One region of the Streptomyces asoensis genome, then DNA from elsewhere that is predicted to be linked to it. Evidence: riboswitches for the same ligand, from Rfam matches in the RefSeq annotation. Region 1 holds a riboswitch; the other holds the start of a gene.
The links. A riboswitch is a leader RNA that binds a small molecule or an ion and turns the genes downstream of it on or off. The one in region 1 is predicted to bind cobalamin.
Positions count from the first base shown of each region.

Region 2: linked by a shared signal. The riboswitch ahead of G9272_RS40625 (CbtB domain-containing protein) and the one ahead of G9272_RS11470 (cobalamin biosynthesis protein) in region 1 are both predicted to bind cobalamin.

Region 1 is NZ_CP049838.1:2,561,806-2,568,949, forward strand. Features, by position in the region: gene G9272_RS11440 (hypothetical protein) at 1-86, opposite strand, end outside; gene G9272_RS11445 (alpha/beta hydrolase) at 290-1,426, opposite strand; gene G9272_RS11450 (class II aldolase/adducin family protein) at 1,490-2,221, opposite strand; gene G9272_RS11455 (lysozyme) at 2,427-3,179, shown strand; gene G9272_RS11460 (inorganic phosphate transporter) at 3,333-4,586, shown strand; gene G9272_RS11465 (hypothetical protein) at 4,621-4,842, shown strand; cobalamin riboswitch at 4,974-5,113, shown strand; gene G9272_RS11470 (cobalamin biosynthesis protein) at 5,215-6,213, shown strand; gene G9272_RS11475 (cobyric acid synthase) at 6,210-7,144, shown strand, end outside.
Region 2 is NZ_CP049838.1:9,139,152-9,146,295, forward strand. Features, by position in the region: gene G9272_RS40605 ((2Fe-2S)-binding protein) at 1-152, opposite strand, end outside; gene G9272_RS40610 (hypothetical protein) at 275-1,432, opposite strand; partial or broken gene G9272_RS45615 (acyl-CoA dehydrogenase family protein) at 1,815-2,001, shown strand; gene G9272_RS40620 (enoyl-CoA hydratase/isomerase family protein) at 1,998-3,044, shown strand; cobalamin riboswitch at 3,146-3,300, shown strand; gene G9272_RS40625 (CbtB domain-containing protein) at 3,336-3,557, shown strand; gene G9272_RS40630 (CbtA family protein) at 3,582-4,343, shown strand; gene G9272_RS40635 (MFS transporter) at 4,481-5,722, shown strand; gene G9272_RS40640 (FAD-dependent oxidoreductase) at 5,882-6,967, shown strand; gene G9272_RS40645 (NADPH:quinone reductase) at 6,978-7,144, opposite strand, start outside.

The DNA of each region.
Region 1 (7,144 bases):
CGCTCGTTCACAGCTGAGGGGGCGGCGGCCAGGGGTCGCGGGCGGACGAGTCGAAGCCTGGAGTCGCGCGGGATACGGGACGTCACGGGTGCAGTCTTCCGGTTGACGGTCCGAAAACCCAAACGGAATGTCACGGCGGGCTACGGGACTGGCCAAGGCACGGGGTTCCGTGACGGGCGGGGAGGCGCCTTCAGGCCAGTGGTACGGGCTTAAACGGAACCAGCGACACCGTTCCGGCCGCCTGTCGGAGCGCACCTGAGCGGGTCGCATCAGCGCGTCACATCACTGGTCACATCAGCGGGGTCAGGAAGCGGCGCAGGGCCTCCTCGTAGGCCGCGGGGTCGGGATTCCACATGGCGCCGTGCGGGGCGTGCGGGACGGTGTGCAGGGTGACCAGCTCGGGGCGGAGGCGGGCGAGACGGCGGGAGGCGCCCCAGGGGGCGACGGTGTCGTCGGGGCCGTGCAGGACGAGGGTCGGGACCCTCAGCCGGTCCGGATCGGCGGCCGCGTGACCGTGGCCGCCGGGGCCGGCGTGCAGGCCGGTGCGGCCCTCGGCGGCGCGGACGGCGAGCGGCAGCAGCGCGCCCGGGGTGCGCCGGGCGGCGGCGAGGGCGCGCACCGTCGTCCGCCAGTCCAGGACCGGGGAGTCCAGCACCAGCCCGGAGACGAGATCGCGCAGCCCCGAGTCGGCGGCGGCCCGCAGGGCCATGGTCGCGCCGGTGGACCAGCCGAGCAGCACGACGCGTTCGGCGCCGTAGCGCACGGCGTACCGCATCGCCGCGTCCAGGTCGCGCCACTCGGTCTCGCCGAGATGGTTCAGACCGTCCGGGGAGCGGGGCGCGCCGAGGTCGCCGCGATGGGCGAGGGCGAGGACAGGGAAGCGGCGGTGGTGCAGGAAGCCCATGAGGTTCAGGGCGTGTTCCCGGGTGGCGCCCAGGCCGTGCACGGCGATCACCCAGGTGCGGCGCGGGCCGGGCACGAACCAGGCGGGCAGGTTGCCCAGCTCGCCGGGGATGTCGATGTCGGCGTGGTCGAGACCGAGGGCGCTGCCGGGGTTGCCGACATACAGGTTGGGGGTGAGCCAGACCGCGTCGCCGCGGCTCAGGGTGCCGTGGGTGACCCGCTCCAGGCGGCGCACGACGGTGTCGGCGGAGTGTGGGGCGGCGGGCAGGACGGGGCCCACGACCGCGTGGGAGCCGTTGCCGGAGAGGCCATAGGTGCCGGGGCGCAGGGCGGCCAGGTCACGGGTGAGGGTGATCCGGCCGGCGGCCGTGCCGTGCACGGTGAGCCGGGGTTCGGTGGGCAGGGGCCGGCCGGGCGGCGCCTTCAGCGCGGCGTCGCTGGCCATTCGGCCGGCGGCGACACTGACGGCGCCGGCGGCCAGGGCTGCGGTGACGGCGGCGGCCGTCGCTTTGACAGTGCGCACCCGTCCAGTGTCCTGGCCCGCCCTCCTCCCGGCCAGTGGTGGAGCCGGTCGGGGGACGGCGGGTCACTCCCGCTGCCCGTACCCGCGCAGTCGCTCGCCCGCCTCCGCGACCTGTTCCTCCGTCAGGAGCGTGGGGTTCAGGCCGGGTACGGACGAGGCCGTCAGCCACAGGCGGCACATCCACTCCAGCTGGGCCGTCCGGTCGTAGGCCTGGTCGAGGGTGGTGCCGTGGGTGAGGGTGCCGTGGTTGCGTAGGAGACAGCCGCTGCGGTCGACGAGAGCGCGGAGCATGTTCTCGGCCAACTCCTCGGTGCCGTACGTCGCATAGGGGGCGACCCGGACCGGTCCGCCGAGCGCGCCCGCCATGTAGTGGACGTGGGGAAGCTCCGTGACGAGGGTCGAGACGGCGGTCGCGTGCACGGCGTGGGTGTGGACGACCGCCCCGGCGTCCGTGGTGCGGTAGACGGCGAGGTGCATGGGCAGTTCGCTCGTCGGGCGCAGGGTGCCGAGCACCTGTCGGCCGGTGAGGTCGACGCCCGTGACGTCGTCCGGGGTGAGCCGCTCGTAGGGTACGCCCGACGGTGTGACCAGCACGGTGTCGCCGACGCGCACGGAGACGTTGCCGGAGGTGCCGACGACCAGTCCGTCGGTCACGGTGCGGCGGGCCGCCGTCACGAGCGCCTCCCAGGCCCGCGCCTCCTCGAGGACCGCATGCCTCCCCCGCCGCTCCGCCACGTCCTGTACGCCGTCCCGGTGACCCCGGGCGTCCCCCTGCTCGCGTCGCTGCTCAGCCATGCCGCGATCCTGCCAGCAGGTACCGGGGGCCGCCGCCGGGCGCGGGCACTCCAGGCCGGAATCCGCGCCTCCGAAAGACCGCATATCGGCATACATCACCCTCTTGAGGTGATTGGCCGGAGATCGACCGGCATTCACCGATGCCTGTGGACCTTCCCCTAGCCTCTGGACCGCTCACGTGCACGCCGTCGTTCCGGGGGGAATCATGGCCCGCGCCCACACTCCGTCACCGCGTCGCCGCGGCCGCGCCTGGGCGGCCTGCGCCGTGGCGCTCGCCGCGGCGGGCACCGCGCTCGCGCAGCATCCCGCCCACGCGGCCGAGCCGCCGAAGGGGCACGACATCTCGTCCCACCAGAGGACCGTCGACTGGACGAGGGCGAAGGCCGCGGGGGCGAGATTCGTCTACGTCAAGGCGACCGAGTCCACCGCCTACCGCAATCCCTACTTCGCCGCGCAGTACGACGGGGCCGGTGCCGCCGGACTGTTCCGCGGCGCATACCACTTCGCCCTGCCGGACAGGGGTTCGGGCAAGGAGCAGGCCGCGCATTTCGTACACAATGGCGGCGACTGGAGCACCGACGGCCGCACCCTGCCGCCGGCCCTCGACGTCGAGTACAACCCCTACGACCGGGGGCGCCGGTGCTACGGCCTGACGAAGGCCCGGATGGTCGCGTGGATCAGGGCCTTCAGCGACGAGGTGCACCGGCTCACCGGCCGTCGCCCGGTGATCTACACGACGACCCACTGGTGGAATCTCTGCACGGGCGGCAGCGACGCCTTCGCCGCGGATCACGCCCTGTGGATCGCCCGTCACCGGGCGTCCGACGCCGGGACACTGCCCGCCGGATGGCCGACGTGGACCTTCTGGCAGTACGCAGACAGCGGCAGTTTGCCGGGTGACCAGAATCTCTTCAACGGCTCCGGGACGCAGCTGCGCAGGCTCGCCAAAGACCGGTGACCGTACGGCGCTTGACCCCGGTCCCGGCGCCGCGACGGAAGACCGCTCCGACCCCTTCGCACAGACACCCGGATGCCCTCCCCAGTTCATCTTCCGTTCACCCAGATTGCTTACGGTCAACGCGCCAATGACTTCGAACGATTGCCTGGGTAAATGGAAAACTTCTCGCTGATCCTCGCGATTGTGGTAGTAACCGCACTCGCGTTCGATTTCACGAACGGTTTCCACGACACCGCCAACGCGATGGCCACCACCATCTCGACCGGTGCACTCAAGCCCAAGGTTGCGGTGGCCATGTCCGCCGCGCTGAACCTTGTGGGAGCTTTCCTCTCGGTGGAGGTCGCCAACACGATCTCCAAGGGTCTCGTCGACGAGACCGGCATCCGTCCCGAGGTCATCTTCGCCGCCCTGGTCGGCGCGATCCTCTGGAACCTGCTGACCTGGCTGGTGGGCCTGCCCTCCAGTTCCTCGCACGCCCTGATGGGCGGTCTGATCGGCGCCACCATCGCCTCGGCCGGCATGGGCGCGGTGCACGGTGACGCCCTGGTCACCAAGGTGCTGATCCCGGCGATCGCGGCACCGATCGTCGCGGGCGTCGCGGCGATGCTCGCGACCCGCCTGTCCTACACCCTCGGCAAGAAGGCCGACGGCAAGGCGGCGGCCAAGGGCTACCGCGCGGGCCAGATCGCCTCGGCCGGCCTGGTCTCCCTCGCCCACGGCACCAACGACGCGCAGAAGACGATGGGCATCATCACCCTGGCCCTGGTGGCCGGCGGTGCCGTGGCCCCCGACTCCGACCCGCCCACCTGGGTCATCCTCTCCGCCGGCCTGGCCATCGCGCTCGGCACCTACCTCGGCGGCTGGCGCATCATCCGCACCATGGGCAAGGGTCTGACCGACCTCCAGCCGCAGCAGGGCTTCGCCGCCCAGACCAGCGCGGCCACGGTCATCCTGGCCTCCTCGCACCTCGGCTTCTCCCTCTCCACCACCCACTCGGTCTCCGGTGCGGTGATGGGCGCGGGACTGGGCCGCAAGGGCGGTGTGGTCCGCTGGTCGACGGCGACCCGGATGTTCGTCGCCTGGGGCCTGACGCTCCCGGCCGCCGCCCTGGTGGGCGCGCTCGCCGAGTCCGTCACCGGCCTGGGCGACTGGGGCACGGCCCTCGTCGCGGTCTTCCTGATCGCCTCCAGCGCGGCCATCTGGAAGATCTCCCGGCGCGAGGTCGTCGACGCCTCGAACGTCAACGAGCCCGAGGAGCCGGCGGGCGTCGTCACGGCGGCGATCGCCGCCGTCACCCCGCCGCCCGCGGGCACCCTGGCCGAGGACCTCACGGACCTGACGGCCACGATCCCCGCCCCGGCCGCGGAGCCGGCGACCCCCGCCGCTCCCCCGGCCGCGACCGTCTGAGCCCGCGCACCCGGTACGAAGGAAGAGAAGCAGCATGAAGATCGACTGGGCAGCCCTGGGTTCCGTCTTCGGCGTCAGCCTCGTGGTCACCGTAGGCCTCGTCGCCCTGTTCACCCTCGGCGTCATGGGCCTGTCGCGGCAGGAACGCGCGTCGGCGCAGGGCGACTCGGCCACCCTCGCGGTGACCGGCGCGTACGCGTGCTTCGCGGCCTGTGCGGCGGCGGTGGCGTACGGGATCTCACTGATCGTCGCCTGACGCACCATCCGAACACCCCAGGGGTGCGGGACGGAACACCGTCCCGCACCCCTTGTCGTTCGCGGCCCCGTCGCCCGGCCCTGTGTGGGGTTCTGCACACTCCAGCCTCGCAGGTCAACAGCAAGTTGACGGCTCTTGCGGGCCGTGGTGGACTGCCCGAGCCATGTACGGCGGCAGAAGAGGAAGCCGGTGCGAATCCGGCGCGGTCCCGCCACTGTCACCGGGGTAGAAACCCCCGGGAGCCAGGAACTCTCGCCGCCGGTCTCGTCGAACCAGGGCGTGGACACCCTGAGTGAGGACATATCGCCATGCTCGCTCGGCCGTTGAGGTACAACACCAGGTCGCTTCCCGACCCCACGGCCGGCTGAGCCGATGCGTGCCGATCGCCTCTACGCGTACGGCGCCGCCACCGGCCTTCTGGGCGACCTGCTGCTCGGCGATCCGCGCCGAGGGCATCCCGTCGCCGCGTTCGGGCGGGCCGCCGGTGCCGTCGAACGGCTGCTGTGGCGGGACCACCGGGGACGCGGTGCCCTGCACGCCGTCGTGTGCGCCGGCGGGGCCGTGGCCCTGGGGGCCGTCGCCGAGCAGGCCGTACGCCGTTCCCCCGCCGCTACCGTCGCTCTCGTCTCCGCCGCCACCTGGGCCGTCGTCGGGGGCAGTTCCCTGGTCCGTGAGGCCCGGGCCGTCGGGCGGGCGCTCGACGCGGGGGACGTCGAGGCCGCCCGGGAGCGGCTGCCGCATCTGTGCGGGCGGGATCCGCAGGCGCTGGACGCCGACGGGATCGCCCGGGCGGTCGTGGAGTCCGTCGCCGAGAACACCTCCGACGCCGTCGTGGGGGCGCTGGTGTGGGGCGCCGTGGGCGGGGTGCCGGGCCTGGTCGGGTTCCGGGCCGTCAACACCCTGGACGCCATGGTCGGTCACCGGTCGCCGAGGTATCTGCGCTACGGCTGGGCCGCCGCCCGGCTCGACGACGTCGCCGGATGGCCGGGAGCCCGGCTGACCGCCGTGCTCGCCGCCGTCGCGGGGGACGATCCGCGGGGCGCCGTACGGGCCTGGCGGGCCGACGCCCACCGGCATCCGAGCCCCAACGCCGGGCCGGTGGAGGCGTCCTTCGCGGGCGCCCTCGGGGTGCGGCTGGGCGGGACCCTGTCGTACGGCGGGCGGGTCGAGCAACGGCCCGTGCTGAACGGCGCGGCCGGGCGGCCCGTCGTCGCGCGGGACATCGAACGTGCCGCGCGGCTCTCCCGCCGCGTCGGTCTGCTCGCGCTCGGCGTCACGGTCGCCGCGCGCCTCGTCGCCACGAGCGTCGTCGCGAGGAGTCAGAGGAACCAGGGAAACCAGGGGAACCAGCTGAAGGGGCGTACGACATGAGCGGGGGTCTCCTCGTCGCCGGCACCACCTCCGACGCCGGTAAGAGCGTCGTCACGGCCGGGATCTGCCGGTGGCTGGTGCGGCAGGGGGTGAAGGTCGCGCCCTTCAAGGCGCAGAACATGTCCCTCAACTCGTTCGTGACGACGGAGGGCGCCGAGATCGGGCGGGCCCAGGCCATGCAGGCCCAGGCCTGCCGGGTGGAGCCGACCGCGCTGATGAACCCCGTGCTGCTCAAGCCGGGCGGTGAGCAGAGCAGTCAGGTCGTGCTCCTCGGCAAGCCGGTGGGCGAGATGAGCGCCCGTGGGTATCACGGGGGGCGGCAGCAGAAACTCCTCGGAACCGTTCTCGACTGCCTCGCCGAGTTGCGGGGCACGTATGACGCGGTGATCTGTGAGGGGGCGGGCAGTCCGGCCGAGATCAATCTGCGGCGGACCGACATCGTGAACATGGGGATCGCGCGGGGCGCGCGGCTGCCCGTGCTCGTGGTCGGCGACATCGACCGCGGGGGCGTCTTCGCCTCCTTCTTCGGCACCGTCGCCCTGCTCTCGCCCGAGGACCAGGAGCTGGTCGCCGGGTTCCTGGTCAACAAGTTCCGGGGAGACGTCTCCCTGCTGGAGCCGGGCCTGGACATGCTGCACGGGCTCACCGGGCGGCGGACGTACGGCGTGCTGCCGTTCCGGCACGGGCTCGGGATCGACGAGGAGGACGGGCTGCGGGTCTCGCTGCGCGGGACCGTGCGGGAGTCGAACACCGCCCCGCCCGTCGGCGAGGACGTGCTGCGGGTCGCCGTCTGCGCCGTCCCGCTCATGTCCAACTTCACGGACGTGGACGCGCTGGCCGCCGAACCCGGCGTCGTCGTGCGGTTCGTGGACCGGCCGGAGGAACTGGCCGACGCCGACCTGGTGGTGATTCCGGGGACCCGGGGGACCGT
Region 2 (7,144 bases), 6.6 Mb from region 1:
CCCTTCTTCGCGCCGGTGAGGTCCAGATCCTCCCGCAGCACGTCCAGCAGCACGCGCCGGTGGTCGACGGTGAGGGTGTGCGGCTTGCCGTTGACGCGCAGCGTCGTGTCGGATCGGTGGGGCGATGACCGGGGGCCGTGCTCGCTGCCCATGTCCTGGTCCCTTCCGGGGCGGTCCGTGGTGCCGTGGGGACCGCGTATCCAGAGTGGGGCGTGTGACACGTCCCGGTACGAGGCAATTCGGGCACGGGCGCCTGACGGCCGCCGACCGGCGCCTACCGGTCGGTCACCTCGGGCTCGTCGCCGCCGGTGCCCGTTGCGCCCGTGGTGCGGTCCTGGTCCGGCGACTCGACCCGAGCCGCGGGAGTGGCCGACGCCATCGGGCGCAGGCCCTTCGTCGTCTCCTTGAACCGCTCCAGGGTCCGGCCCAGCTGCTGGAACGGCGAGCCGCTCTTCCTGGCCGGCGCCTGCCGCGGTTCCCCGGCCTCGGCCGCCGCCTCCCGGAACGCGGCCAGCGCCTCGTGGGCGTGCTCGGCGGCCTCCCGGTACAGGTCCCGGGACTCCGTCATCGCCTCCAGTGCCTCCTTGTACATCGCCACGAGCTCGCGTTCCCGCGCGAGCTCCTCCTCCGGGGTCAGCAGCTGCCACTCCTCCCGCAGTGCGGTGAGCGCGGCGTCGGCGTCCTCCGGCAGCGGCCTGGGCAGTGCCGCGAAGCGTCGTACCGCTTCCAGCAGCTCGGTGGGGTGCGTGCCGTCCAGGAACACGCTGCGCACCGAGTAGTCGACGGCGTCGTAGTCGGCCGGAGCCGGAGTGCCGGGCAGCACCAGCGCCCCGCCGCGCGGCACCTCCACCCCGGACTCCTTGAGGGCCCAGTTCACGGTGCGCAGCTGGTGCGGGGCCGCGCGGTGCTCGATGACCCGGTGGTGCAGACCGGGCGGCAGCAGCGGAACCAGCGACCGTCGGCCCCGCTCGTCCGGCGTCATGGCCTCGTGCACGACGAGGTGGACGGTCCAGGCGTCGCGCAGGGCGCCCCGGAGCACGCGCCGCAGCTCCTTGTCGTCCGCCGGGAGCGGGTTGGTGGCGAGGAACCGCTCACCGGTGACGGTCTCGTTGCCCCACGGCGTGTCCGCCTCCCAGGACCAGAACATGCCGGCGGGCGACGGCCACCGCTGGTCCCACGGCCGCTCCGCCTCCGCCGTCAGCGTCCACTCCTGGCCCGGACCCGACCACTCGGCGAGCCTCAGCCGGGCACGGACGGTCACCTCCTCCGCGACCAGCCACCGGGCCTCGAAGGCCGTCTCCCCCTCGGGGGTGTCGGTGTCGGGCAGCTCCATGAAGTCCTGGACGGTCTCGGCGTCCTTGAGTGCCTGGAGGTGTTTGCGCAGGACGTCCGGAGCGGCGGGGCCGGTGTGACGGCCACGGGTCTGCCACACCGTGGAGGGCGTCGTGGGCGGAACGGTCGCGGAGATGTGGGTGAGTCCATTCGTGAGGGCGGTGACGACGTGGCGACGACGTACGAAGGCCAGTATCGCTCGCCGCGGGGGGTGCGCGATCAAGCGGGTCGGTGGCGCGGGCACCCGGAAGCGCCCCGCCGGGATGCGCCTTCCCCGGCACGACACAGGTCACGCGTCCGGATCCGGCCCGCGAGCCGACGGTCCGTGCGGGGGGTGTGCGCCACTCGTACGGGGTGTGCGCCGTTCACCACGGCCGGCGCCCTCGCACTCATGGGCCCGCCGGCCTCCGGGACCCGAGAATCGGACCCGGTGGACAGGGCTCGCCCACCATCCGCGTCGGGGCGGGCCCTGTCCGCGTGCCCGGTGTGCCACCCACACCGGATGCTCGGTGACCGACCGGCCTCCCGTCTCCACGAGACCGGGGCTTCCTCCGCGAGCACGGCATGGAGAAGATCGTCCATGACCTGTGCGTCCAGCGGATCCTGGAAGGAAGCAACGAGATCATGCGCGTCAACGTGGCCCGCGGCCTGACGGAGGCATCCGGATGAACGACATCGAGGACCCCGTCCTGCTGCACACCACCGGCCGAGCCGCCCACATCACGCTCAACCGACCGAGGGCCATCAACGCCCTGAACCACACGATGGTGCGCCGCATCGACGGCGCGCTGACGCTCTGGGAGCGCGACCCGGCCGTCGAGACCGTCGTCATCTCCGGCGCGGGGGAGCGCGGCCTGTGCGCGGGCGGCGACATCCGCGCCGTCCACGACGACGCCCGCGACGACGACGGCACCGCCTCGGCCGCCTTCTGGCGCGACGAGTACCACCTCAACGCCCGCATCGCCCGCTACCCCAAGCCCTACGTCGCCCTGATGGACGGCATCGTCATGGGAGGCGGTGTCGGCGTCTCCGCGCACGGCAGCGTCCGGGTCGTCACCGAGCGGTCGAGGATCGCGATGCCCGAGACCGGCATCGGCTTCGTGCCGGACGTCGGCGGCACCCACCTGCTCGCCCGCGCCCCGGGTGAACTGGGCACCCATCTCGCCCTGACGGGTGCGCAGATCGGCGCCGCGGACGCCGTGTTGTGCGGGCTCGCCGACCACTACGTACCGTCCGTGTCGCTCCGGCAGTTCATCGACGACCTCGCCGACCTGCCCGTACGGGAAGCCCTGGACCGTCATGAACAGCCCTTGCCGGCGGGCGGGTTGGCCGGCCACCGGGAGTGGATCGACACCTGTTGCGCGGTCGACACCGTCGAGGAGATCGTCCAACGGCTGTTCGCCCACGGCGACCCGACGGCGAAGGAGACCGCGGAGACCCTGCTGGCCAGGTCGCCCACCGCGCTCAAGGTCACCCTGGCCGCCCTGCGCCGTGCCCGGCGGCTCGGCTCGCTGGAACGGGTGTTGGAACAGGAGTACCGCGTCTCCTGCGCGGCCCTGACCACGCCCGACCTGGTCGAGGGCATCCGCGCCCAGGTCGTCGACAAGGACCGCGACCCGCGTTGGTCGCCGGCCACCCTCGCCGAGGTCACAACGGCCGACGTGGAGCGCTTCTTCGCCCCGCTCGGCGCGCGCGAACTCGGTCTCGCCTGACCCGACACCACCCGCGCAGACCCGCTGGAGAGCAGGACCGCCGTGGTGATCTGGGCCACCTGGCCGTGGCGAGCGGAATCACGCCAGGTGGGGCGGTATTGGCCAGGGGCCCGACACGCGGTACCGTCGCTCTGATATCGACGACGGCGAGACGGAAGCCGGTGAGAACCCGGCACGGTCGCGCCACTGTGGACGGTGTACCCCGAAGGGGCACACACCGCGAGTCAGACCCGTGGCCGTCGTCATGTGCACCACCGAGATGGGACGCGAACTCCCAGAGGAGGTCCTGCCATGGCGCAGCATGTCGCCCAGCCGACTACCACCACGCCTGTCGTACCCGCCAAGTTGCCGCTGAAGGACATCGCCCCCTGGGCGGTCTTCTTCGGCGTCCTGATGCTGGTCCTGCTGTACTTCGTCGGCGCGGAGCAGGGCGCGACAGCCGTCGTCTCCGGCGAGGACGTTCACGAGTGGGTGCACGACGCCCGCCACCTGCTCGGCTTCCCCTGCCACTGACCCGAGGGGAACCCCAGCACACTCATGAACTCCGCAACGGTAAGAAACCTGCTCGTGCGGGGCATGCTCGCCGGCCTCGGTGCCGGCGTGCTCGCCCTGATCGTCGCCTACTTCCTCGGTGAGCCGAACGTCGACAGCGCGATCGGCTTCGAGGAGTCCCACGCGGCGGGCCACGAGCACCACGAGGTGGAACTCGTCTCCCGCAGCCTCCAGTCCACCGCCGGCCTCGCCACCGGCGTGCTGATCTACGGGGTGGCCTTCGGCGGCATCGCCGCCCTCGCCTTCTGCTTCGCCCTCGGCCGCGTCGGCCGCTTCACCCCGCGGGCCACGGCACTTCTGCTGTCGGGGACCGCCCTGCTCGCCGTGTACGTCGTGCCGTTCCTGAAGTACCCGGCGAACCCTCCCGCGGTCGGCGACGGCGACACCATCGGCAAGCGCACCACGCTGTACTTCCTGATGATGGTGCTCAGCGTGCTGCTCGCGGTCGCCGCGGTGATCCTGGGCAAGCGGCTCGCGCCGAGGCTGGGCACCTGGAACGCCACCGTCGTCGCCGTCCTCGGCTTCGTGCTCGCCATCGGGCTGGCCTACGGGTTCCTGCCGACGGTCAACGAGGTGCCGAGCGACTTCCCGGCCGCACTGCTGTGGCGGTTCCGCCTGTCCGCCCTCGCCATGCAGGTCACGCTCTGGGCAGGCTTCGGCCTCGTCTTCGGCGAACTGGCCGAACGGCTGCTGCACCCCAAGCCCGCCACGGTGTCCGCGGGCACGCCGGTGGCCGCCTCACAGTGAGCTGACCGGCACGACGACCCGACGAGAGGGCCCGCGGAACCATCCGGGGGCCCCTCTCGCGTTCGTGGGCCGACGCCGGATCGGCAGTCGGCGAAGATGGTGCGATGGACATCCAACCGGCCCTCAGTACACGGCAGATGCCCGCAGGACTCGTTGCGCTCGCTCTCGGTGGTTTCGGGATCGGCCTGACCGAGTTCGTGATCGCGGGGCTGCTCCCGCAAGTCGGCCGGAGTCTCGCGGTGTCCGAGGCCGCGGCGGGTTGGCTGATCTCCGGGTACGCCCTGACGGTCGCGGTCGGCGCGATCGTGGTGACCGCCGCTACGGCCGGGCTGCCCCGCAAGGCGGTTCTCACCGGGTTGGTGGCGCTGTTCGTCGTCGGCAACCTGCTGTCCGCCGTCGCACCGAACTACCCGCTGATGATGCTCGGACGCGTGGTCGCGGCGCTGTGCCACGGCACGTTCTTCGGCATCGGCTCGCTCGTCGCACGGCGGATGGCCGCCCCCGAGCGGGCGTCACGGGCGGTGGCAGTGATGTTCGCCGGGCTGACGGTCGCGAACGTGCTGGGCGTACCGTTCGGCGCCCTGGTCGGCGAACGCTGGGGCTGGCGCGCCACGTTCTGGGCGATCACCGGCATAGGCGTCGTCGCCGCAGTCGCCATCGCCGTGCTGGTACCGGGCTGGGCCGGCGCCGCGGACCGGCCGCCTCCCTCCGAGGGTTCCGGCCCGGCCACCGGTCGGGCGGACGAGCTGCGCAGCCAACTTCGTGCCTTCCGGTCGACACAGGTCTGGCTGACCCTTGCCGCCACCGCGCTCGGCTACGGCGGGATGTTCGGCGCGTTCAGCTATCTCGCGTACACCTTCACCCGGGTCACCGGCTTCTCCAGCACGGATGTCGCCTGGCTGCTCGTCGTGTACGGCAGCGGCCTCGTGGTCGGCAACATCGTCGGGGGACGAGCCGCCGACCGCAATCGCGACCTCACTCTGATCGCTTCCCTGGCCGGTCTCGCCGTCACGCTCACCGGGTTCGGGCTGCTGGCCGCCGACCCCGCCGCGTCGGTGGTCCTGGTTTTCCTGACGGGGCTGTTCGGGTTCGCGAGCGTCCCCGGCATGATCACCCGCGTCACCGACCACGCCCGCGGGGTGCCGCTCGCCGCAGGCGCCAACGTGTCCGCGTCCAACATCGGCAACGCCCTGGGCGCCTGGCTCGGCGGCTTCGCCATCAGCGCCGGCCTCGGCTACCGGGCTCCGCTGTACGTCGGCGCCGCCATCGTCCTGAGCGGGCTCGCCGTGATGATCGTCGCCGCATGTCGACCGGACCGGTCGGAGACCGACGACACCACCGACCTCCGGCTCGGCCAGGACCGGGCGTCCGCGGGCTGAGGGCCTCGCCGCGCCACCGTCTCGGTTCGACGGCTTCTCGCCTGCGGTGAGGCCCACCTCCGCCTGGAACCCGAGGGCCTGGCCGCCCTTACGATCGAGTCTGCTGCCATGGCCCGCGTTTCCGCTCGCGGGCACCGACCGAATCCCCGGGGAGGGACTGTGATCGCCGTCGTCGGCGCCGGACTCATGGGCGCGGCCACCGCCTGGCAACTGGCCCGCAGGGGCCACGAGGTCACGCTCGTCGACGCGTACGACGTCGGCCACCGGCACGGAAGTTCGCACGGCAGCTCGCGGATCTTCCGGCGGGCGTACGCCGACCCCTTCTACGTACGGCTGACCGGACAGGCGTACGAGCAGTGGCGGGAGCTGGAGGACGACAGCTCGACTCCCTTGCTGCGCACGACCGGTGGGCTCGACATGGGCGAGGACCACGACCCGAAGGAGATCGCCGATCTCCTCGGTGCGGCCGGAGTACCCCACGAACTCCTCGGCCCGGAAGCCGCCGCGGAGCGCTGGCCGTACATCCGCATCACCGGTCCGGTGCTCTACCACCCGGACGCGGGCGTGGTCGACGCCGACCGGACCGTAGGCGCCTGCGTACGGCGGGCGATCGAACACGGAGCGCAGACGATCATCGGCACCCGCGTCACCGGCATCGACGTCCGGGGGCGCGAGAAGGTGCGCCTGCGCACCGACGACGGCCGCGAGATCGTCGCCGACACGGTGGTGATCGCGGCCGGCGCCTGGCTGCCCGATCTCGAACTGCCTCTCGCCCTGCCGCCGTTGGCGGTGACCCAGCAGCAGGTCTTCCACTTCCGGCAGCGGGACCCGTCCGTCGGGTGGCCGACCCTGATCTGGGACGGGGCGCTGCACCTCTACGGCCTGCCGTCCGGAAGCGACGGGGGCCCGCTCCCCGCGGTCAAGGTCGCCGAGCACGACCGCGGAACCCCGGCCACCGCCCGCACCCGCAGCGGGGTCGTCGACCCGTCGTCGCGGACGCGGGTGAGCGGCTTCGTGCGCGACCGCCTCCCGGGCCTCGAGCCCGATCCGGTCGCCGAGGCGACCTGCCTCTACACCACCACCCCGGACGAGGACTTCGTCCTGGACCGCCACGGCCCCTTCGTCATCGTCTCCCCGTGCTCCGGACACGGCGCGAAGTTCGCGCCGCTCATCGGCGCGATGGCCGCCGACCTCGCCACCGGCCGCGCCGAGCCGCATCCCCGCTTCCGCCTGGGACGCCACTGAGCCTCTTCGGTCAGCCGGGGACGGTGACCAGCACCCGGCCGCGCCCGCCCGCGTCCACCCGGTCGTGAGCCTCGGCGATGTCCGCCAGCGGGAAGCGGTCGCCGATGTCGACGGTGAGCGCACCGGCCGCGGCCGCCGCGGTCAGATCGCGGGCGGCCTGCCGCTTCGCCGCGGCGG